One region of the Martinezella jaguaris genome, then DNA from elsewhere that is predicted to be linked to it. Evidence: riboswitches for the same ligand, from Rfam matches in the RefSeq annotation. Region 1 holds a riboswitch; each other region holds the start of a gene.
The links. A riboswitch is a leader RNA that binds a small molecule or an ion and turns the genes downstream of it on or off. The one in region 1 is predicted to bind thiamine pyrophosphate.
Positions count from the first base shown of each region.

Region 1 (7,748 bases):
TGGCGCCGGCGTGGATAATCTCGAGGGCTGGCTGTTTCGCATCGCCCACAATGCGAGCCGCGATTTCCTGCGCGCCAGGTCCCGGAGCACGATCGTTCCGCTCACCGAAGATGTCGAAGCGGCGCCCATGGCCGAGGCGGACATCGTCGCATTCAGCTTTCAGACATTTCTGCGGTTGCCGGAACTTCAGCGCTGCGCGGTGATCCTCAAGGATGTTCTGGGTCATTCGGTCGAAGAGATCGCGGGCATCGCCGAATGCTCTCCGGCCGCTGCCAAATCGGCGCTTCAGCGCGGGCGAGCCGCGCTACGGCAACTCGCGCAGGCGCCAGAAGACACCCGGCTGCCGCTGATGTCCGATTCTGACCGGCAGAAAATCACCGCTTATGTCGATCTGTTTCGCAGCGGCGATTTCGACGCAATCCGCGCCATGCTCGCCGATGACGTGAAGCTCGATCTGGTGAACCGGCTGCAATGGGAAGGGCGCGACAAGATTGGCCTCTATTTCACGCGCTATGCCGAAGAGACGAAATGGCGCTTCGCTTTGGGCGCGGTTGAAGGGCTGCCGGCCATGCTGGTCTTCGACAGCACTGGCCCGATGGAAAGACCTGCGCATTTTATCCTGGTCGGCTGGTCGGAAAGCCGGATCATCGAGATCCGCGATTTCTTGTTCGCTCCCTATGTGCTCGAAGCCATAGATTGGGTGCGGTTAGGCTGAGTAGCTATGGTCGAGGTTCTAGCCGCGGATCGTCGAATGCCAGCCAATGGCGGCCGACTGCGATTTCATCCTTCGTGTCGTCAGGGGCGAAGGCGGCTGCGATCGCCGTACCGAAACCGCCGCCGGCGTCGGAGACAACCTGTTCGTCGAAAGGCAGGGTCAGGCCGAATGTGCTTTTCCGTGCGGCCAAAGCTCGTAGAAATGTTGAACCGGCCCATGGCCGGTACCGACCGACAGCGAGTCGGCAGCTGCAACCGCACCCGCGAGATACTGCTTGGCCGTGGTGACGGCGTCCCTTAGCGCGGAGCCTTTGGAGATCTCGGCTGCCAAAGCGCTGGAGAGGGTGCAGCCGGTTCCATGCGTGTTCCTGGTCGGAACGCGGTCAGCTTCGAACCAGGTCAAACCTTCCGGGCTTGCAAGCACGTCCGGGCTTTCGTCGCCCGCAAGATGCCCGCCCTTGACCAGGACGGCCAGCGGACCGAGCTTTGCCAGGGCTTCCGCCTGCCGGGCCATCGTCTCGCGATTTTCGGCAACAGGTTCGTGCAGAAGTGCGGCTGCCTCCGGCAGGTTTGGCGTCAGCAACGTGGCCAGCGGAAGAAGCCGGTTAATCAGAACGTCGACGGCGTCGGCGGCGAGAAGCGCTGCTCCGCCCTTGGCGATCATCACCGGGTCGAGCACGACGGGAACATTTCGATGTGGAGCGAGCGCATCGGCGACGGCTTCGGCGATTGGCGCATTCGCAATCATGCCGATCTTGACCGCATCGACGCGCACATCGGCAAAGATGGCTTTGATCTGCTGTGCGACGAATTGCGGAGGAACGGGGTGGACGCCGGAAACGCCTTGCGTGTTCTGGGCCGTCAGCGCAGTTAGGGCCGCCATGCCATAGACGCCACGTGCTGAAAATGCCTTCAGGTCCGCCTGAATACCGGCGCCGCCGGAGGGGTCGGAGCCGGCGATAGAAAGAACGTTTCGGATCATGGGCGCGCCTTTCTGATGGCTCTCGCTATGTCGGCTGCCGCAGCCTGCGGGTCCGGCGTGCCGCATATGGCGGAAACGACGGCAAGGCCGTCGGCTCCAGCCAGGAGGGTATCGGCTGCATGCTCGGCCTTCAGGCCACCGATCGCGACGGAAGGAACGGGGCAGAGATCGACCATGCGGGCCAGACCCGCGAAGCCGATCGGCTGTTTATGGTCAGGTTTGGTCGGAGTCGCAAAAACAGGCCCGATGCCGGCGTAATCGACAATGCCGGGATCGATGGCCGCTGCTAGCGCTTCCGTTTCCACGGAGAGGCCGAGGATCATGTCGGGCCCAATCAATCGACGTGCAGCGCGGGCATCCATGTCATCCTGGCCGATATGCAGACCATCGGCTTCGATTGCGATGGCGGCGTCGACATCGTCATTGATGACGAGGCGTGCCTTCGTGCCAGCCAGCGCCTGCTTCAGCGCACGGCCCGTTTCGATCATATGCGAGGTCGAGGCATGCTTGTCGCGCAACTGTACGATGGTGGCACCACCGGCGACGGCGGCACGTGCGGTTTCCACCATGCCGATACCGGCGCAGAGCACCGGATCGAGAACGAGGTAGAGGGAAAGATCGAAGCTTTTCATGCCGGGGTGATCCGCGCTTCCCGGTCGATCGCCTTCTCATCGAGGGCGGCCAGTGCGTCAAGGAAACGCCAGGAGAAGGAGCCAGGCCCGACCGCTTCGCGGCCCGTCCGTTCGCCCGCGACCGCGAAAGCGGCCAGTGCTGCGACCGAAGCATCGAACGGGTCTTGCGGTCTTGTCGCCGCGAATGCACCGACGAGGCAGGTCAGTGCGCAGCCGAGTGCGGTCACCTGCGGCATCAGCGGCGATCCACCGTTTATGCGCACCGCTCTGTTGCCATCGGTGACGAAATCCGTGGCGCCGGTGACCGCGACGACGGACCGATATTTCCGGGCAAGCAGGATCGCGGCCTCCTCGGCCAATTCGACGGGATCGCGGCTGTCGACGCCCTGGCCACGGCTTGCTCCGCCGGCCAATGCAATGATTTCAGACGCATTGCCGCGGATAACAGCCGGATTGAGCTCCAGCAATTCTGCCACCGCCTTACGCCTGAAGGACGTTGCGTAATGGGCGACGGGATCAAGAACCCAGGGTTTGCCCGCCTTTGTCGCCGACTGCGCGGCCGATACCATGCCGGCCATCCAGTCGGTGGACAAGGTGCCGATATTGATCGTCAATGCGCCGGAGATCTCGGCGAACTCGCCGGCTTCCTCTTCGGCATGCACCATCGCGGGAGACGCTCCGGCGGCCAGCATCACATTGGCGGCGATGTTCATCGCGACAAAGTTGGTAATGCATTGCACCAGCGGAGGATTCGCCCGCATGGCCGTGAGCAGAGCGCCGGGAGTGGTCTGGTTTTGCATATCGCTCCTTTCGGGCGGGGCGAGACGCATAGGGGTGACGATGCAGCTTGCAGGACCCCGAGCGACTCCCTACGCCAGCATTATCTGGTTCAGGTTCAAAGGGTACTTCTCAGCCCGTCATGTGACGGGCGCCCCTGTCTCTCATCACGATCCTTTTCGCAGAGAAAGGCCGCCCTGTCATCAAAAAATCGTCGCGAGACGATCGAGTTTGCGGAGGGTCGGATGCCTGAATTCAAAAACGCGAAGGCATGGCGGACACATCATTTTGTCTAATGGTGGCGTGCCGTATCCGGCCCGTGTTCCGGTTTCCTGATGAAGAAGGCTGCTGCGATCGCTCCCAACGAGATGATCATCCCGCAGAGAAATGCCGCCTTGATGCCCCCGGTTGTTGCCGCGGCGACACTGGCGCCGCTGGCGGAGAGGCTGGCGGCTCGCAGGGTCATGATTGCGACGAACAATGCTGTGCCGGCGGCGCCGGCGACTTGTTGGGTCGCGCCGAGCATGGCGCTGCCGTGCGAATAGAGGTTTGGCGGCAGCGATCCCAGGCTGACGGTGAACAGCGGCGTGAACATCAGTGCCAGGCCAATGCTGAGCACGATATGGGCAATCAGCAGCATCCAGAACGGCGTATCCTGTTGTATGAAAACCAATCCGCCCATGACCACACTCAGCATGATCGCGCCAGGAATGATCAGCGGCGCTGGACCGTATTTGTCGAAGAGGTGCCCGACCCTCGGCGCGCAAAGGCCCATAATCAACCCACCGGGCAGTAACAACAGCCCGGTTTGCAGCGTCGATAGTCCCAGCACGTTTTGCAGATAGATGGGCAGCAGGATGAAGACGCCGAACATCGACATCATCAGGATGGCCATCATGACCATTGAGATCGTGAATGTCTTCGTGGTCAAGGTGCGCAGGTCGAGCAATGCTCGATCCTGTCTCTGCAACCGCAACTGACGCAATACAAAAACCGCAATGACAACAGCACCCGTCAATAGCGGAAACCATGGCGACACCGCCGGCGGATGAAGAGCCGCTTCGCCGAGGCCGCTGAGGCCATAGACGAAACCACCGAAGCCGATGGCGGAGAGAACGATTGAAAGGATATCGATCGGCGCGGTGGTTGGAGTAGTCACATTCCTCATCCGCAAGGTGCCGAGCGCCAATGCGCTGAGCGCGATCGGCAACACCAGGAGGAACAGCCAGCGCCATTCGAGCGTCGAAAGGATCAAGCCGGAAATCGTCGGCCCGATGGCCGGCGCCACCGAAATGACGACAGAGATATTGCCCATGGTTCGGCCGCGGGATTCCGGCGGCACCAAGGTCATCACCGTCGTCATCAACAGCGGCATCATGATCGCCGTGCCCGAGGCCTGCACGATCCGTCCGAGGACCAGCACGGCGAAGCCCGGCGCCAGTGCCGAAATAAGCGTACCGGCGCTGAACAGCGACATGGCGAGAATGAATACCGGCCGCGTATTGAGCCGCTGAAGCAAATAGCCGGTAATCGGGATGACGACGGCCATGGTCAGCATGAATGCTGTGGTGAGCCATTGAGCGGCGCTGGCGGTGATATTGAGATCGGCCATCAGATGGGGCAGCGCTACACCCATGATGGTTTCGTTCAGAATGACAACAAAAGCCGACACCAACAGCAGGGCGATAACGAGTTTATTGCGGGCGCCATGGTCTTCCACGGCGGGGATATCCTGCTCCGCATCGGCAATAGTCTGAGTATCGGGCTTCATGGTTTTGCCTTGGCTTGAATTCGGGAAGGGAACGGTGAATTGCTTGACGTCTTTCGTCACTATGACGAACGGCTGCATGAAATTACGACACGTGCAGCGAATTATTTCTGCACCGTCGGCTGGCAGAGCAACTTGTGCGATTGCAATTCTCGATAATCACTTACGGCCAAGAATGGGAAAGGGTTGACCAAGGTCAACCCTTAAGATGTTTTCATGGCTATGTTCGGACCCATGAGATCGCACGAGGAGGCGAGGGCGCAGCGCGCCGCTCAACGGTCGACAGGCATCACGCCCTATAGACTAAACTGGATCAGGCGGCACGCTTGGCTGTTGCGGGCGATTTTTTTGTCGCCTTCGTTCGCGCGATCTTCGCCGGGACAAGACGAAGGATCTCGTCAGCGAACATCTGCGCGTTCACCTGCGCCTTGTCGAGATTGCTGACGCGGGTGGGGTCCATCGAATAAATCGTGCCGCCGGTATTGAACATATCGCGGTAAGCGGCCCGCTCGATCAACGGCGTATCCAGGACATGGACCTGCTGTTCGGCCAGCAGCATCTTGACGGTCAGCAGCGAGCGGGTGGTGATGATCGAGTTGATGCGCGTCAGAACGACGGAGTGCGGGATGCGGATGTCGCATTGCGCCGCTAGTTGCTTGAGGATTTCCAGCACTTGAGCGCCACCGACGGCGTCCATTGCGCAGCCCTGGACGGGAACCATGATATGGTCCGATAGGCCGATGGCCTTGGCGAGCAGCGGATTGAGGCCGCCTGGGAGGTCGACGATGATATAGTCGGTGCGCTTCTTGATATCCTTGATCTGCTTCTCGATCGTGTCGTCGCTAACGTCGACAACGATATCGAAATTCGCGGAAGCACCGGACAAACGATGCCAGCGGCTCATCCATTGCTGCGGGTCGGCATCCAGCAGCGCGACCCGAAGACCGCGGCGGGCAAGCTCAGTGGCAAGGACGAGGGCAACGGTCGTCTTGCCGGCGCCGCCTTTTGTATTCGCAAAGGTGATAATGGGCATCGTTTAACCTCGTAGATATAGTGATAAGGAACAGTAATCCACGGCCAGCAGCCTGATGAGCACAGTGCCAGCGCAAGATATTCTAGAGACGATGAAAAAGGTGCAGACCCAACCTTGTGTGACGCTGTTTCCGTAACTCGACTTTTGACCGAAACGCGGGCAATGCAGAGCTCTTGAGAGCTTTCATTTTTCATGCCGCCGCCACTGCGCGAAGCTTCATGTGTGGCGGCGGCGAATGCCTGGACCCTGGGCAATTTCGGGGATTATTCTTGGCTACGGAATTCGTCTGTCCTAATTTGTCGCAGAGGCACTGGGGCAATTGCGATGATTGGAGCCAAGCTCTCCCACCTCTACCGAGACTATATTGCCTGCCTGAACAAGCAGGACTGGCCGAAGCTGGCGCAGTTTGTTCATGACGACGTGCGCTACAACGGTCAGCGGATCGGACTATCAGGTTATCGCGAGATGCTGGAGCGCGATTTTCATGAAATTCCAGACCTTTATTTCAACATCGATCTGCTGATTTCAGATCCGCCATATGTGGCGAGCCGGCTAAGCTTTGATTGTACGCCACAGGGAAAGTTTCTAGGCCTTGATGTAAACGGAAAGACAGTCTCCTTTGCCGAGAATGTGTTCTATCAATTTCAGGGAGAAAAGATTGAGCAGGTATGGTCGGTTATCGATAAGGCCGCGATCGAAGCTCAGCTCTGGGTCCTGAGCTCATAAAGCTGGGCAACATGCCGTCAGGAAAAACCCATGCAACGGGCGCATGGGTGCAGTGAAGCCTTAGCGCTGCAACAATCGAGGGCCGCATATTATATAAACGTCATCGAAGCGAATGGAGCGCCACGGATGGCAGCTCGGCTTCGAATGCCCAAGGAAAGGGGATCATCATGAATGTAGCACGCTCTTTCAACAACTGGCGCAAGTACCGTCAGACGGTCGCCGAACTGGGCCGTATGTCCACTCGCGAACTGGATGACCTCGGTATCGGTCGTGCTGATATCCGCAATGTTGCCCGCGGGGCGATTGCTCGCTAACGGCTCATAACGCCTCAAATTTCGACTTTTCGCCAGCGCCTGCTTCCTCCCGAGCGGGCGCTTTTGTTTTTGCGTTCTCGGTTGGCGGTCTCGGTAGTCCAAGACAAGGCAAGCCCGAAAAAGCCTCCCGCTTTTCGCATAACGCATGCCTGCCCTGCAAAGAAATGCCTATGAACTGAGCAAATTGGCGATATTATCAGGACCATCGAAGCGGTGCACTCCTCCCGCACCCCTTCGTGATGCAGGCGCCCTTATCCTCCTCCCAAGGTCGTCTGCGGGAATGGCAGCACTCCTCCTCCCAGCTGCCGTTCGGTTCTTTTCGAAAGCCTGCCGCACCTCCTCCCGCGGCAGGCTTTTTCGTTTTGAGCTTCGGAAAAGTCAACGAACTCGATTGATCGGTTCCCGGTGCCGCCATGACGTGGCGAGGCCCAATCGGCAAGTCAGCTTCGCTCCATCTTATCCGTCTTAATATTCCATGCCCGAAACCATCCCACGGGTTAAGTGGACAACGGGGCGCTTTAAAGCGCTTCGACAACAGGACCATAAGAGGAACGCTCCTGCATGCTGAAGACCTTTGACGACCGCGCGCTCGGCTCCTCCTCGAGCAACAAAGTGGCTCCGTCGGCAGGGACGCCTTTGGAGCAGTCCAGCAAGGGCCGGGATGCGCTTCTCAATTGCCTGATCTCCGGCGGAGACGAGAGATTGGAGTGTGAGCCGGCGACCGGCCTCAACATGTACGGTTACGGTCCGTCGCCCCGGCCGCTGGACTTGGCCTTCGGCTCCTCGACGGCATCGACCATTT
Region 1 covers NZ_CP032695.1:1,460,331-1,468,078, forward strand. The annotation lists gene CCGE525_RS29050 (sigma-70 family RNA polymerase sigma factor) at 1-715, shown strand, start outside; gene CCGE525_RS29055 (hypothetical protein) at 720-905, opposite strand; gene thiD (bifunctional hydroxymethylpyrimidine kinase/phosphomethylpyrimidine kinase) at 875-1,696, opposite strand; gene thiE (thiamine phosphate synthase) at 1,693-2,328, opposite strand; gene thiM (hydroxyethylthiazole kinase) at 2,325-3,128, opposite strand; TPP riboswitch at 3,178-3,274, opposite strand; gene CCGE525_RS29075 (MDR family MFS transporter) at 3,398-4,876, opposite strand; gene CCGE525_RS29080 (ParA family protein) at 5,187-5,906, opposite strand; gene CCGE525_RS29085 (ester cyclase) at 6,231-6,632, shown strand; gene CCGE525_RS29090 (DUF1127 domain-containing protein) at 6,800-6,946, shown strand; gene CCGE525_RS29095 (hypothetical protein) at 7,508-7,748, shown strand, end outside.

Region 2 (7,748 bases), on a different replicon from region 1:
CGCTCTGATCTCGTATGCGACCCTGCGCGACTATACGGCAAATGCAGGTATTGCGACCAATAGCGGAAGGAGCCTGGCGCAGCCTAATCTCATCAGAAATGCTGACGGCAGCTTTGTTGAGGAGATCAAGCATTTCAACTGGCGGGTGATCTTCAGGCCGCGCGTCATTTTTTATGCAGCGATGTGGGCTTCGATCGGTGCGGCCATGCTCGCACATTTGGCGCTGCGCGAACGGCTGGAACTGAACGTGCTCCATGATCGGAATCCGCAATACGTCCTGGAATCGGACGGCTCGATCCGCAATGGGTATTCGCTTCGTGTGCTCAACATGGTGCCGATGCCGCGCAAGATCGAAATTCGGCTCGAGGGCCTGGATGGCGCGACGATGAAAATCCCGGAACTGTCGAAGGAAGGCGGACGCAGCTTCAGCGTCGAGGCAGCTGCGGACCAGGTCACCACGTTCAAGGCGTACGTGACACAACACGCAAGGGCTGCGGCCGCCAGCGAATTCCTGTTTGTCGTAGAGGGCGAAAATCAAAAGGACAGGGCAACTTACCATGCCACCTTCAATACACCGGACATACGCAAATGAGAGCCGCAGCCCGCACGTTTACCGGCCGTCACATGCTGATCGTCACGGCCGCGTTCTTCGCCGTGGTCATTGGAGTGAACGTTACGATGGCAATTCTTGCGTCTACGGAATGGAGCGGGCTCGTGGTTGAAAACACCTATGTCGCAAGCCAGGAATTCAACGGTAAGGCAGCGGCAATGCGCGCTATGGCCGCCGGCGGCATTTCCGGTAATCTGTCCGTCCGCAGCGACGTCATCCACTATGATATTTACAATCGCGACGGACCGCCGGCAACGGTCGATGACGTTACGCTGAAATTCAGGAGACCGGTCGGCGATCACGAGGATTTCCGACTGGATCTGGTGAAAGAGGATGAAGGCCATTTCCGGGCCGCGCATCACGTTCAGCCAGGCGACTGGATCGTGGAAATCATTTCCCGAAAGAAAGAGGTCACGGTGATGCACGAAGCCGTGCGCATCGATACGGCGGAGTTTGGGCAATGACTTGTCGCACCATGGACGCCGAAAGCACATTGGGACTATCGAGCTATCGTTCTTTCAGTGCTGAAGAGATCGCTCTTGCGAGCCATCCGTTGGGGGATGGATTGCGTCAACTTGACCTCAGCGTTCCCGATGCGCACTGCGGAGCCTGCATCTCGACGATCGAGCGGGCGTTGCAGAAACTTCCCTATGTAAAGCATGCCCGGGTCAACCTGACCGCCCGGCGAGTCACTTGCATCTATATCGAGCGATTGGGGGACGCGCCGGTCGATCCTACCGGTATTCTGTCCACGATTATGGGGACAGGCCATCGCGTCCACCTCTTGACGTCCGCCTTGGCATCGAACCAGCCCGACAGCCTGCGCAATCAATTGCTGTTGGCTGTCGGCGTCTCCGGCTTTGCAGCCGTAAACATCATGCTGCTGTCCGTATCTGTCTGGTCTGGCGCGAATGCGGCAACCCGTGACCTGTTCCATTGGATCTCCGCGATGATCGCTGCACCGGCGCTGATTTATGGCGGGCGCTTCTTTTTCCAATCTGCCTGGAATGCTCTGAAGCACGGGCGCACCAACATGGACGTGCCGATCTCGCTGGCCGTTACGCTTTCCTATGCGGTCTCACTGTCGGAGACGATCCACCACGGGGAGCACGCATGGTTCGACGCCTCCGTGTCGTTGCTGTTCTTCCTGCTTATCGGCCGCACGCTCGATTACATGATGCGGCAAAAGGCGCGGGCTGCCGTCAACAGCCTGGCGAGGCTTGCGCCACGCGGCGCGCCGGTAATAGCCGCCGACGGCAGCAAGCGCCACACCGCGATTGAGGATATCCGCATCGGTGATCACGTCTTCATTGGCGCGGGCGAACGCATCCCTGTCGATGGCGTCGTGACCGCCGGCACGGGCGAGCTGGATCTCACCGTCGTCACGGGCGAAAGTACGCCAGTTGCCGTCGCGAACGGCGCGGAGGTGAGATCGGGCGCGATGAACCTCATGGCGTCATTGACCATTCGCGCGACGAAGACGGCGGAAAACTCGCTGCTTGCAGAAATAATAAACCTTATGGAGGCGGCAGAAGGGGGCAGGGCGCGCTATCGCAGGATCGCGGATCGTGCAGCAAGCCTTTACGCTCCGGCAGTTCATTTGCTTGCGCTGGTTTCCTTTCTTGCCTGGGGCTTCCTTGGCGGAGATTGGAAGCATGCCATGCTTGTCGCGGTCGCGGTGCTGATCATCACTTGTCCTTGCGCGCTTGGATTAGCGGTGCCAGTCGTCCAGGTCGTTGCCGCGGGCAGCCTGTTTCGCCGCGGCATCATCATTAAGGACGGGTCCGCTTTGGAGCGGCTCGCTGAAATCGATACCGTCGTGTTCGACAAGACCGGTACGCTGACGATGGGCCAGCCACGGCTCGTCGAGATGGTGGAGGTGGGGCCGGAGGAAAAGGCGATCGCGGCCGGTCTTGCAGAGCATTCCCGCCATCCGCTCTCCCTGGCGTTGCCGCGGAGTGCCGGTGGCAACGGGCAACGGTTCGACAGCGTTGTCGAGATTCCGGGCGCGGGCCTCGAGGTCGAAACCACCGCCGGCCTATATCGTCTCGGCAATACGGGGTTCGCTTGTTTGATCCCGCCGCGCGAAGAAAAAGAAGCCGATGGCTCGCTCTGCGAGGTCGTGCTGTCGAGGAATGGCATCGAAGTCGCCCGTTTCTACTTCGAAGACACGCTTCGCCCCGGGGCAGCCGAGGCTATTGGCGAACTTAGTCGCGCGGGATTGCAGACAATGATCCTGTCCGGCGACCGGCAAGCCGTGGTCGCGGCGACGGCACGAGCATTGCATATGGATCGGTGGATTGCCGAATCCAATCCGAAGCAGAAGGTGGAGGAGTGTGCCCGTTTGAGCGAGGCCGGCAACAGGGTCATGATGGTTGGCGACGGCATCAACGACGCGCCGGCGCTGGCGGCAGCACATGTGTCGATGGCGCCCGCGACCGCTTCCGACATCGGCCGGCAGGCTGCGGACCTCGTATTCCTTAACGACCGGCTCGACGCGGTTCCCGAAGCAATCTCACTTGCGCGAACAGCAACTACCTTGATCCGACAGAACTTCGCACTTGCCATCGGTTATAACTTGCTCGCTGTTCCCATCGCCATCGCGGGCCATGCCACGCCGCTTGTCGCAGCCATCGCAATGTCCTGCTCTTCGCTGATAGTCGTGACGAATACATTGCGCCTGAATGGGTGGCGAGTTCGGTTGGTATGCGAGGCTCGTGCTGCCGATCCCGCCCCGCAGAAGGAGGTCTCCATTTCATGAGCGTGCTGATCTATTTGATCCCGCTTGCTTTGTTCATGGGTGCGCTTGGCATTGGAGCATTTCTGTGGTCGCTTGAGAGCGGGCAGTATGACGATTTGGAAGGCGCTTCCTGGCGCATTCTAGGGAATGAGGGTGATGCACCCGATGAGGAGCAATAAAACGAGAATAGCAAGCACAGTTGACAAGGAATAAAATTGCCTTGGTTTCGCAAGCGCTGCGAATCACCGACGGTCCCGCTCGAACAGCCTGCTTCCGCAATGACCAGCCGAAACCGGGTTGATGTTGCCCGCGGCTTTCCGATCGCCTGGGAATAGTCGATCTCGTCTCATGCCAAACACGAAAGTATACCGTCAAGCCGCAGCAAAAGGGCTTTCCCGCCGTCCTTGCTACTGTTGCGCCAAATTCGCCGCAGCAAGCACCTTTTCACGTGTCTTATTGTTGCGAAACTGCCACAGAAGGAGCGGGTTTGTCCGCGATAAACAGACTAATCTCCTTTAGTTGAGCCGCCTCAAATCATGGCGAGCCAGCCGATGCTACTGCTCCTCGACTGAACGAATTTCGGATCGAAGGAGACAAGGATGACTTCCAACGACATCGCACGTGCCATCGTCGCTGCCGCAGCATTGGTTGCCGTTAGCACTGCAGAAGCTGCCGATCTGCCGACACCACAAGCTAAGGCTCCCATCCGCGCGGTGGCGAACCGAAGCCCATGGCAGATGCGGCTGCGGGCGCTTGGTGTGGTCACCACCGATTCTGGACGCGTCGACGGATTGCCGGGTTCGGATCTTTCCTTCTCGGACACGATCATACCAGAATTCGATATCTCGTATTTCTTCACCGAGAATATCGCTGCGGAACTCATCCTCGGTACCACTTACGCCAAGGTCCATGGCGGCGGCTCGATTTCAGCGCTTGGCGAGATTGGCAAGACCTGGCTGCTGCCGCCAACGCTCACGTTACAATACCATTTCACCGAGCTTGGCGCTTTTCGGCCTTATGTCGGCGCCGGCGTCAACTACACGGTCTTCTACAACCAGTCAGGAAAAACTGCGCGCAGCCTCGATGTCAAAAACACATTCGGTGTCGCCCTGCAGGCTGGCTTCGACTATATGATCGACGACCATTGGGGCATGAACTTCGACGCGAAAAAAATATTCCTGAGGCCTGATTTCGATGCCAATGTCGGTGGCGCTGGCGTCAGTGGCAAGGCTAAGCTCGATCCATGGCTGCTCGGCGCCGGCGTGACCTATCGTTTCTAGTCGATGAAGCTTCTGGGCGACCAGCAACCCCTTTTGCGATAGAAGAAGCGCTTGCGATATGGTCAAGAACGACATTGCAGGCAGCAGCTTCTACCACGCCTCCCGAAAGGTTCGTCAAATGGAGAGCATGCAGGACCAATCAACGCAGATCGCTGCCGGCTTGACAGCTTCATCTGGCAAGCATTAGCATCTTCCTATTCACCAGGGGGGTCCCGGCAAGGGGCTGAGATACTGCTAGCGTGCGCAGTGACCCGTTGAACCTGATCCAGTTCATACTGGCGTAGGGACGGTGCAAGCGCTCGAAGGCTTCGGATTCCCGCGTGGGTTCCATGCCGGCGTCTTTCCATCATTCCGGCTGATTGACTGGGTCTCCAACTGCAACTTGGAGCCTCAAACCATGACCATTGCCGCAAACAACCTCACCCCGACCGTCACCACCGGCCCGCTGCCGGCGTCACGCAAGATCTACATTCCGGGAGACATACACACCGACATCCGCGTACCGATGCGCGAGATCAGCGTCCATCCGACCTCGGGCGAGCCGCCGGTCGTCGTCTATGATTCCTCCGGTCCCTATACTGTCCAAGCGGCAGATATCCGCATCGAGCAAGGCCTGCCGCAGCTCCGTCGCGACTGGGTGCTTACTCGCGGCGATGTCGAAGCCTATGAAGGCCGCCATGTGCGCCCCGAGGACAACGGTTTTGTTAGCGGCGAGCGGCTGACGCCGCAATTCCCAGGGCGACGCCAACCGCTGCGGGCCAGAGACGGCAAGGCAGTGACCCAACTTGCCTATGCGCGGGCCGGCATCATCACGCCGGAAATGGAGTTCATCGCCATCCGCGAAAATCTCGGCCGCAAGGCGAAAGCCGAGGCCTTGATTCGCGACGGCGAGAGTTTCGGCGCCCATATTCCGGATCATGTGACGCCGGAATTCGTCCGCCAGGAGGTTGCCGTCGGCCGGGCGATCATCCCGGCCAATATCAATCACCCGGAAAGCGAGCCGATGATCATCGGCCGGAATTTCCTGGTGAAGATCAACGCCAATATCGGCAATTCCGCCGTTACTTCCTCGATGGCGGAAGAGGTCGAAAAGATGGTCTGGGCCGCCCGCTGGGGCGCCGATACCGTGATGGATCTTTCGACCGGCCGCAACATCCACAACATCCGCGAATGGATCATCCGCAACTCGCCGCTGCCGATCGGCACCGTGCCGCTCTATCAGGCGCTGGAGAAGGTGGATGGCATTGCCGAGAACCTCACCTGGGAGGTCTATCGTGACACGCTGATCGAACAGGCCGAGCAGGGCGTCGACTATTTCACTATCCATGCTGGCGTACGACTGCATTACATCCCGCTGACCGTCAATCGCGTAACCGGCATCGTCTCGCGCGGCGGTTCGATCATGGCAAAGTGGTGTCTCCATCATCATCGCGAGAGCTTCCTTTACGAGCATTTCGAGGATATCTGCGACATCTGCCGCGCCTATGACGTCTCCTTCTCGCTCGGCGACGGCCTGCGCCCCGGCTCGATCGCCGATGCCAACGACGCCGCGCAGTTCGCCGAACTCGAGACGCTGGGCGAACTGACGAAGATCGCTTGGGCCAGGGATTGCCAGGTGATGATCGAAGGGCCCGGCCATGTACCGATGCACAAGATCAAGGAAAACATGGACAAGCAGCTCGCCGTCTGTGGCGAGGCGCCCTTCTACACGCTTGGGCCGCTGACGACGGATATCGCGCCGGGCTACGATCACATCACCTCGGGCATCGGTGCGGCGATGATCGGCTGGTTCGGTACTGCCATGCTCTGCTACGTCACCCCGAAGGAGCATCTTGGCCTGCCCGACCGCAACGACGTCAAGACCGGCGTCATCACCTACAAGATCGCCGCCCATGCGGCAGATCTCGCTAAGGGTCACCCAGCCGCCCGTATCCGCGACGATGCATTGTCGCGTGCCCGCTTCGAATTCCGCTGGGAGGACCAGTTCAACCTGTCGCTCGATCCCGATACCGCCCGCAGCTTCCATGACGAAACCCTGCCAAAGGAAGCCCATAAGGTTGCGCATTTTTGCTCGATGTGTGGCCCGAAATTCTGTTCGATGAGGATTTCGCACGACATCCGCGCCGAGGCGCAGAAGGAGGGGCTGGAAGCGATGGCCGCGAAATACCGGGAGGGCGGCGACCTCTACATGCCGATCGATGAAACCGCACATCCGGCCGAGTGACATGCGTATCCTCGTCAAAGGAGCCGGTGTCGCCGGCCTCACGGTGGCTCACGAACTGCATACCCGCGGTGCTGAGGTCACAATCGTAGATCCCAGCCAGAATTTCGACCGGGCAGCCTCCTGGCTCGCCGGCGGCATGCTGGCGCCATGGTGCGAGCGGGAAAGCGCCGATGAGGCCGTGCTCGAACGCGGTCGGGATTCCGCCGACCGATGGGAAGCGATTTTGCCGGGCAAAGTCGTTCGCAACGGCACGCTTGTCGTCGCGCCGAACCGGGATCAAAGCGAGCTGAAGCGATTCGCTAGCCGCACGACGGGTTATCGTTGGGTTGACGAAGACGAAATCCCCGTCCTCGAGCCTTGGCTTGCCGTTCGCTTCCGGCAAGGCCTGTTCTTTCCGCAGGAAGCCCATCTGGACGCGCGCGAGGCGCTACGTTCACTGAAAGCGGATTTGTTGGTGAAGGGTGTGACCTTCGTCAATGAAATCGCGGATGACCGCGAGTTCCCTGGCATCGTCGATTGCACCGGGGCCGCGCGCATCGGCAAAAGCCGGGAGTTGCGCGGTGTGCGGGGCGAGATGCTCTATCTGCAGACGGAGGAAGTCGCCCTTGCGCGGCCTGTCCGCCTGCTGCATCCGCGTTTTCCGGTCTATATCGTGCCGCGCGGCAAGGGCCTGTTCTTGGTCGGCGCGACAATGATTGAAACGGACTTCCAAGGGCAGATCACCGCCCGCTCGCTGATGGAGCTGCTGAACGCCGCCTATGCGCTGCATCCCGCTTTCGCCGATGCCACCATCGTCGAAACTGGCACAGGCATACGCCCGGCCTTTCCAGACAACCTTCCCCGCGTAATGCGGGAGGCCAATGTCATCTTCCTCAATGGTTTTTATCGCCACGG
Region 2 covers NZ_CP032696.1:169,150-176,897, forward strand. The annotation lists gene ccoG (cytochrome c oxidase accessory protein CcoG) at 1-592, shown strand, start outside; gene CCGE525_RS34920 (FixH family protein) at 589-1,074, shown strand; gene CCGE525_RS34925 (cation-translocating P-type ATPase) at 1,071-3,371, shown strand; gene ccoS (cbb3-type cytochrome oxidase assembly protein CcoS) at 3,368-3,529, shown strand; gene CCGE525_RS34935 (OmpW/AlkL family protein) at 3,950-4,630, shown strand; TPP riboswitch at 4,824-4,935, shown strand; gene thiC (phosphomethylpyrimidine synthase ThiC) at 5,028-6,854, shown strand; gene thiO (glycine oxidase ThiO) at 6,856-7,748, shown strand, end outside.
Region 2: it holds a riboswitch for thiamine pyrophosphate, as region 1 does, so the genes downstream of both, thiC (phosphomethylpyrimidine synthase ThiC) here and thiM (hydroxyethylthiazole kinase) in region 1, are expected to answer to the same signal.

Region 3 (7,748 bases), on a different replicon from region 1:
AGGCTTTATCGGTGTCGCCCGCTCGCGGGCGCGGGCCCAGTAAATGACCGGGCGTTCCAGTAAAAAATAGCTGATGGTGCCGATCGCGAAGATGATGACGGTTGCGACGAGGCTCGATGTGATCCATCCGCCAAGCACGTCGTCAGAGCCGGTGCCGAAGGTCGACGGGAAGATCGTCTTCATCAGCGTCAGCACGATATCCTGCCAGATATAGACACCGAAGGAGACGGTGGCGACATAGCGGGTGACACGGTTGTCGAGGACTCTTCCCAAAAAGGCCGACTGCGGCAGAACGCAGAGGGCGATGGCGACCGCCAGGGGAAACAGCGGGAATTGATAGGGAATGCCAAGCCAGGCATAGCCTTCCGCCGCGCCGCCGATGGACTGCGGCAACTGCCATGCGCCCATGACCATCGCGAGCACTCCGATGACATCATAGATAACCGAGCGGCGGGGTGGGATAATCGTCTGGATTCCGGCCGCCAGCGCGCCGATCGCAAATATCGCGAAGAAGCCGATGGGGTTGTAGCGTGGCATCCATTCCTTGGCGCCGCCTTGGAAGCCAAATTGCCATCCCCGCCCGCCTCTGTCTGTCGGGAGATAAGTCACTACCAGCCAATGGCCGACCAGCGAGGCCGCGATAATGCCGATCCAGAGGAGGCGGCTGAGGAGAGCGGAGCGCGATCTCGGCATCGCATTGAACAGCAGCAGGAAGCCGATCGGCAAAAGGATGTAGCAGGTTGTCTCGAAAGGGATCGACCATAGCGGCCCGTCGCCCTGTACCGGAAAAAAGGTGCGCCAATGCCATTGGCTCATCAGGAAGAAGCCGGCGATGTAACGGCCGGTCAACTCTCCATCGAGCGGAAATCCATAGATCGTGAAACTAAGCACGAAGCCGACTGTGAGGGCGACCCAGAAGCCCGGCAGGATGCGCGCGGCGCGGCGCATGGTGTAGATCTTCAATGAAGGTAACGGCTGGGCTCTATCCAACGCCAGCCAGAAGGGGCGCGAGAGAAGAAAGCCGCTGAGAACGAAAAAGACCGAGACGCCGTGATTGCCGAAGCGCGCCAATATGAAGGTTAGGTCCAACGTCGGGGGGATTTTGTTGAAATCCATCCGGAGCGCGAGATGATGGACGAGCACCATCAGGCACGCCACGGCGCGCATGAAATCCGCTCCTCCCAGACGTGTCTCTTTCCCGATCCTCATCCCGCAGACACCTTCCTCGATACTTGGTTAGGGCATCGCGAAGGTGTCGGCAAGTATGGGTGAGTTTAGCCGAACAGCGCGTTTGTGTAATAGGTGCTGAAATCCGGCTTATCCTTGAGAACTGCGCCCTGGCCGTCCAGCAGGATGCCGTGAGCGAAGAGGAAATCGCCGAGCGCCAGCGTCTTGGCGGGATCGATGACGCCGCTTTTGCCGTCGGCAGTCTTGAGGTAGTGGCCGGCGATGAGCTCCTTGAGGGATGCCTTGACGAGATCCGTGTTGGTGAGCGCACCGTTGGCGCCCGCGATCAACAGATCTGCGGATTCGTCGGGATGATCGACAGAGTAATCGAACCCGCGTTTCGTCGCCTGGATGAAAGCTTTGGCCGCCTCGGGGTTCTTGGCGATATAGGCGTCACTCGAGGCGATCAATGTCGTCTGCTCGTCCGGAACGCCATAGTCGCTATAGCGGAAGCGGCGCACCGCCTTCTTCTCGAGCTGAGCCTCGATCCCTTCCCACGTGTAGACCTCGAGCGTGAAGTCGACCGAGCCGTTGGCGAGCGCCTCGTAGGCCGAGGTGCCGAGCGTGACCGTATTGAATTTGCCTTCTCCGCCGTCATTGCGGATGATGGCGGAGATCAGGGCGTTTTCCCAGGCGCTGCCGAAACCGCCATAGGTTTTGCCATCAAGATCTTTCGGGTGCTGGATATCCTTACGGCTGTCGTTGAAGATGACGCGGCCGGTCTCGGTCTGCACGACGGCATAGACACCCTTGATGTCGGCGCCGGCGGCGCGTTGGGTAAAGACCCCGATCGGCCCGGTGATGCCGAAATCGGCAACGCCGTTGGCAACCAGCGTACCGGCCTCGGTATCGGTATAGGGCAGGATCTGTACATCGAGCCCGGCATCCTTGTAGAAATTCTTCGCCTGGGCGACATAGAGGCCGATGTGATTGGTGTTCGGCGTCCAGTCGAGGGCGATCTTTACCTGGGCCGGCTCGGCGGCCGCAAATGCTGTGCGGGCGAACGGCAGGGTGGCGGAGGCAAGCGTCAGGGCAAGGGCTTGGCGGCGCGTCAGAAGCGGCATGGCGGTCTCCTTCAAGAGGGTCGATGAAGCAAGGTTTCGAGAATGTCGGCCTCGATATCGCGGACGGAGGCGTCGGCAAGATCGGCCAGCTTGCGCGGGCGCGGCACGGGCACGTGGATTTCGCGGATGATCCGCGCGGGGCGCGGTGAAAGCACATAGATGCGGTCGGAGAGGAATACGGCCTCGCGGACGTCATGGGTGATCAGCAGCGCGGTCCAACGGTGATCGGCCCACATGGTCTGCAACCATTCCTGCATCTGCGTGCGCGTCAGCGCATCGAGGGCACCAAGGGGCTCGTCGAGCAGCAGCATGTCGTGCTTCTGCACGACGGTGCGCAGTAGAGCGACGCGCTGGCGCATGCCACCGGAAAGCTGAGCCGGATAATAATTTTCGAAACCTGCAAGACCGAAGGGCTCGAATAATGGCTTGACGATGGCCCGCGCCGCCTTCCTGTCCATGCCCTGAACGCGAAGGCCGAGCGTGGCATTGTCGATGATCCGGCTCCAGGGCATCAGTGCGTCGCGCTGCGGCATGAAGGCGAAGGTGGCGGCGCTTTCGGAGAGCGGCTGGCGATCGAAGACAATGTCGCCACTGCTCGCCTTCTCAGTGCCGGTCAAGAGCCGCAGGATGGTGGATTTGCCGGCGCCGGAGGGGCCGACGATGGTAACGAATTCGCCGTCGTTGACGGTGAGCGAGATGTCGTCCAGTACGGTCATGGTGCCGAAGGATTTGGATATCCCACGGAATTCCAATCTGTGCGCGGTCATTGCCTGTAAGGCCATTGCTTGTAGTGTCATGGCGATGTCGGCCTTTCGCTATGGCGCCAGGGCATCGCCAGATGGCCGAGCAGAACGGTGATCGCAAATAGTGCGAGCGTCAGGCCGGCGCTGACGAAGACCGCGGCGAGCACGAGATCGGGGCGAAAATTGTTCTTTGCGTTGAGAATGTAGATGCCCAGCCCTTTGGCGGCGCCGGCATATTCTGCGAAGATGGCGCCGACGACGGCATAGGTGATCGCGATCCTCAAGCCCGCGAAGAAATAGGGCAGCGCCGAAGGCAGACGGGCCAGGAAGAATATCCGCCAGCGCGAGGCCTTCATCGAGATCAGCAACTCGTGGATATCCTTGTCCGTCGCCTCATAGCCCTGAAGCAACGCCACCAGCATCGGGAAGAAGGTGACGAGGGCGACGAGCAGGATCTTCGGCACTAGGCCGAAGCCGAACCAGAGCACGATGAGTGGCGCAATCGCCACCAACGGCAAGGTTTGGCTGACGACGAAGAGCGGAAACAGCGCGCGGCGCACCGGCCGGGCGAAGTCCATTAGCACCGAAAAGACGAAGGCGACGCCGAGCGAGCAGCCGAAGCCTGCGAGCGTGGCGCTGAGCGTTGGCCATGTGTTGTCGATCAGCGCCTGCCGGTTGATCCAGCCTTGCGCCAGAACGCGCGAGGGCGCCGGCAGGATCGACGGGCGGATGCCGGAGAAATCGGCATAGAGTTCCCAAAGGGCCAGGAAACCCACGGCAGCGGCAATCGCCGACAAGGCGCCGATAATGGCAGTGGGAAGCGCAGATGGCGCAAATGCGGGCAGGCGTCGTGACATGACCGATAAGCTCTGATCAGGCTCTGGTCGGGCTGTTTGCGGATACCGTGACGTCCAGGGTGACATGGCCTTCGGGCGGACCGAAATTGACGAAGGCCTGCTGCAGGGTGGCGAAGATGGCGCCGGCATCGCCCCGCAGCTTGGTGGAGAAGTTCTTGGCCTTATCGAAGGTGCCCGACCGTTTCAGGAAGTCGATGCAGCCATAGATCTCGTCCATATGGTCGCCGGTGCCCATGACATACAGCGAGAATTGCGCAGCTGACGGCTGATCTGTGACCGGTGTCGTGGCAACGGCGGTCAGCGCCGCATCAATACGCTCGGCAAGCGACGCCTTGATGCCGTCCCCGAGATTGACGCCGCAAATCGGATCGTCCGGTTCGCCGGGGCAGCCGCGCGAGACGGCGGCCGAGAGCACGCAATGTTCGCCGGAGCGTGCGGCAAAGACGAAGAGATCGCGCATGGCCGCGAGCAGCACATCGGGCGGGCCGACCAGAAGCGTGGAAATATCGTCGGTTTCGATACGAAGCGCATCACGGTAGGGGTCGAGCGCCTTGATGGCGTCGAAAATGATGCCGGCGAAATTGCCGGACATGGGATACAGGGATACTTGCGCGCCTGAGAACATTTTAACCTCGCTCCGCTGGCATTACCCAGATCAGCTTTGAAGGGTCCGGAGGCATGTCGCCTCACATCTCAGCCCCGGCTTTACGGAGCTCCCCTGTGAACGGCGCGGAAGCTAGCACCGGTCTTTTGACAACGCAATGACAAATATTCAGGTGTCGGCAAGCTGCAGGTGGGTCGAGCTATCGACCCACCTGCAGCTTGCCCCGCCGAGTAGTAGAGCGGCGACAGATCTATTCAACTACATGTGCCTTAAAGCGCGGCCGCTAGTCGCCGGTGACCGACACCCTGGGCGGACGCTTCATATCGATCAAGGGCACTGGATTGTCCGGCCGCTGGAGATCGGGCCGCCAGTCGGTCGAAGCTCCTCCGGGCACGCGCTTGATACTCGGGAAATCAACAATTGATTTGTTGAACTCCATGACGACAGGAACGATCAGCGCGGCGGCCCAGCCGTTGTCCTGTCCCGCCCATTTTCCGGGCGAGGGTCCGGCAAGGCGCGATGCAACCGCACCGTTGAACAACATGTCATACCTCTCGAACGGGTCCATGGTTAAATTGTAGACAGCGCCAGTCGCGCCGAGATCCTGCTCTGCACCAAGCCAAGTGTCCTTGGCCGTCCACAAATATTTCCACGCGATGTTGAGGTCGGGGTTGCTTGGATCGCCTGCGACATCCGCGCGTGCGCCCATGAAGTTTTCGCCGTCAATGTAGACCCACGACCGTCGGGCCGAGTGCTTTGCATTCCCGAGGATGTAGTCGCTATTGTCGATGCTGTCGAAATAGATCGGCTTGCCGTCGTTGTCGGTCCATGCGCCATGCGGCGGCGGGGTCAACCCCGCCATCTTGGCGAGCGTTGCCCAGCAATCGATATGCGACATCATTTCGTCGTACTTCGCGCCGGCCGGGATGTGTCCGGGCCACCACATCAGCCCCGGTACGCGCCAACCCGCCTCAAAAGCAGTGCCTTTCTCACCACGGAACGGCGTGGTGCCTCCGTCGGGATAGGCGTCCTGCCACGCACCGTTGTCTGCGGTCACGATGACGATCGTGTTGGGCGCCTCAAGGCGGATTTCATCCATCACGCGCCCAATATCGTCGTCAAGCTCCAACAGCGCGTCCGAGTAATCGCCGAGGTGCGACTTGCCGGCAAATTTCGGGTTGGGATTGGTTGGATTGTGCATCTTCATGAAATTCACATCCATGAAGAAGGGCTTGTCGTCCTTGGCGTGCTCCTTGATGTAATCGATCGCGGAATCTGTCTGCCTTGTGTCGAATGTCGCCAGATAGTCGTAGGTGATTTCGCTGACTTTCCTTGCCGGCTGACCGGCCGTACCCTCCCACTCATACATGTTCACGACGTCGAAATAGGCGTTCTTGAACTCTGGATTGTAGGACGGGAACCAGGGATGAAAGTATCTGGTGGTGTCGGCGTAGGTGTAGACGCCAGGATAGTAGGCGGCAAACTCCTTCATCTCATCGAAGCCGTGCTCGATCGGGTAGGCCTCCGGCTTGTCGCCGAGATGCCACTTGCCCGAAAAGTAGGTCAAGTAACCGTTCTTCTTGAAGAACTCGGCGATGGTCGGGGTTTCTTTCTTGATGGCATTTTCATCGCCGGGAGCCACCACGATCGAGAGGGCTGAGCGGATCGGAATACGGCCGGTTATAAAGGAGGAGCGGCCCGCAGTGCAGCTTGCCTGGCCGTACCAGGAGGTGAACAGCGCACCCTCCTTGGCGATGCGGTCAACGTTGGGGGTTGGATGGCCGAGGGCGGCGCCTCCTCCTGAATATGCGCCGAAATCGTTCCAGCCGGTATCGTCCGTCATCAACATAATGATGTTGGGTCGCTTCTGCTCCTGCGCCCAAGCCGGCATGTTTGACAGCGCCGTGACGGCCAAGCCCGCCAACAGCCCACGCGCTAGTGTGTGTGTCCGAATTTCATCGATCGGGTCCTCCCGTTTTTCGGTGACGCAGTTCGGTCAACGGGGTCGAACTTCACGATCAATCCTGGCCGAACGGTTCTTCAACAGGATCAAGCAGTGCCGGGGTGACCATCCTCAGTAAATTGCAGCAATTTGCTCATCCGTCACTGCTTGCATGTCATCGGTCCTCGCCCTCAGGACGGCCTTAAAGTTATTGGGTCAGCCCAGTTCGAGCGGCATGGGAAGTGGGACTACTAAATCGGACCGAAGCAAGCGCGGGGGCTAGCACAACACCTTTAGCTTCCGCGAAAACTGCCCTGCAAAGCTGGTCCAAGGCCGCCGGGAGCAATGACTACGCGCCATCGCATTTCCCCAGGTTGCATCATAATGATGAATCTCCGAAAGCGATATTATCCTTTAGGGTGGCTCCCAGCGAGGAAGCGATCACTTTTTGGTGTGAAAACCTCGGTTGCAGTGAAGTTTCATGGACTCCCCATGGCCATTTGTGGCGTAAAGGGGCGCGGTCAGTCTTCCATCACCTCAATCTCGGGATAACCGGCAAGGGTGAGCCGCAGGCGGCCGCGGTCGGCGCGCTCAAGCATGATCGGGCCCGCCTTTTCCTCCAGTCGCCGGCGCAGCAAGATCAGGCGGGTCTCCAGATTGTCCTTGAAATCCGGCAGTTGCAGGCGCCGGTCGCGGCGGATCTCGCGGTTCAGAAAGTCCTGCTTGCCGGTGCGCACATAGTCTTCGAGGAAATGCAGGAGCAGCCGCCCCGGCACGCCGCGGATGAGATAGTCGTCGTCGACGAACAGCGAACCGTCGCGCGGATAGAAGCGCACGGCGATGCGGCGACCCTCGGACACGCTCCCGGCCTTGTCGGTCGACGCCTCCGTCTTCTCGCGCCGGTCTGTTTCCGCCCGCTCGCGTTCCTCGGAAAGGAAGGAGAGCGCGGTGGCGAGATGCGCGGTGATGACGGTCAGCGCCTCCTCGTCGCGATGGCGGAAGGTGAACCGCTCCGTCGATTCCGAAAACAGCACGCCGACGAGCCTTCCTCGCGAGGCAAGCGGCAGTGCGATTTGGCTGAGTGGCTTGTCAAGCGCCGGAAGCGGGATCGGCGTCGCATCCTCGACCCCAGCCATGGCCCGCACCGCCTGGATGTAGCGCTGGCCGCGACTGAGGTCAGTGATCCGCACATTGCGCCGTCGCTCGGCTGCGACACCGATAATGCCGCGCCCGAGCGGAACCTCGGCGCCAAAGCCAAACTGGTCGTAGCCGCGGCTGGCGATCGTCGTCAGCCCGCCGCGTTCGCCGTCC
Region 3 covers NZ_CP032694.1:4,035,939-4,043,686, reverse strand. The annotation lists gene CCGE525_RS19695 (acyltransferase family protein) at 1-1,203, opposite strand, end outside; gene CCGE525_RS19690 (ABC transporter substrate-binding protein) at 1,275-2,291, opposite strand; gene CCGE525_RS19685 (ABC transporter ATP-binding protein) at 2,303-3,058, opposite strand; gene CCGE525_RS19680 (ABC transporter permease) at 3,085-3,891, opposite strand; gene CCGE525_RS19675 (YkoF family thiamine/hydroxymethylpyrimidine-binding protein) at 3,908-4,516, opposite strand; TPP riboswitch at 4,507-4,621, opposite strand; gene CCGE525_RS19670 (arylsulfatase) at 4,779-6,386, opposite strand; gene CCGE525_RS19665 (GAF domain-containing protein) at 6,959-7,748, opposite strand, start outside.
Region 3: it holds a riboswitch for thiamine pyrophosphate, as region 1 does, so the genes downstream of both, CCGE525_RS19675 (YkoF family thiamine/hydroxymethylpyrimidine-binding protein) here and thiM (hydroxyethylthiazole kinase) in region 1, are expected to answer to the same signal.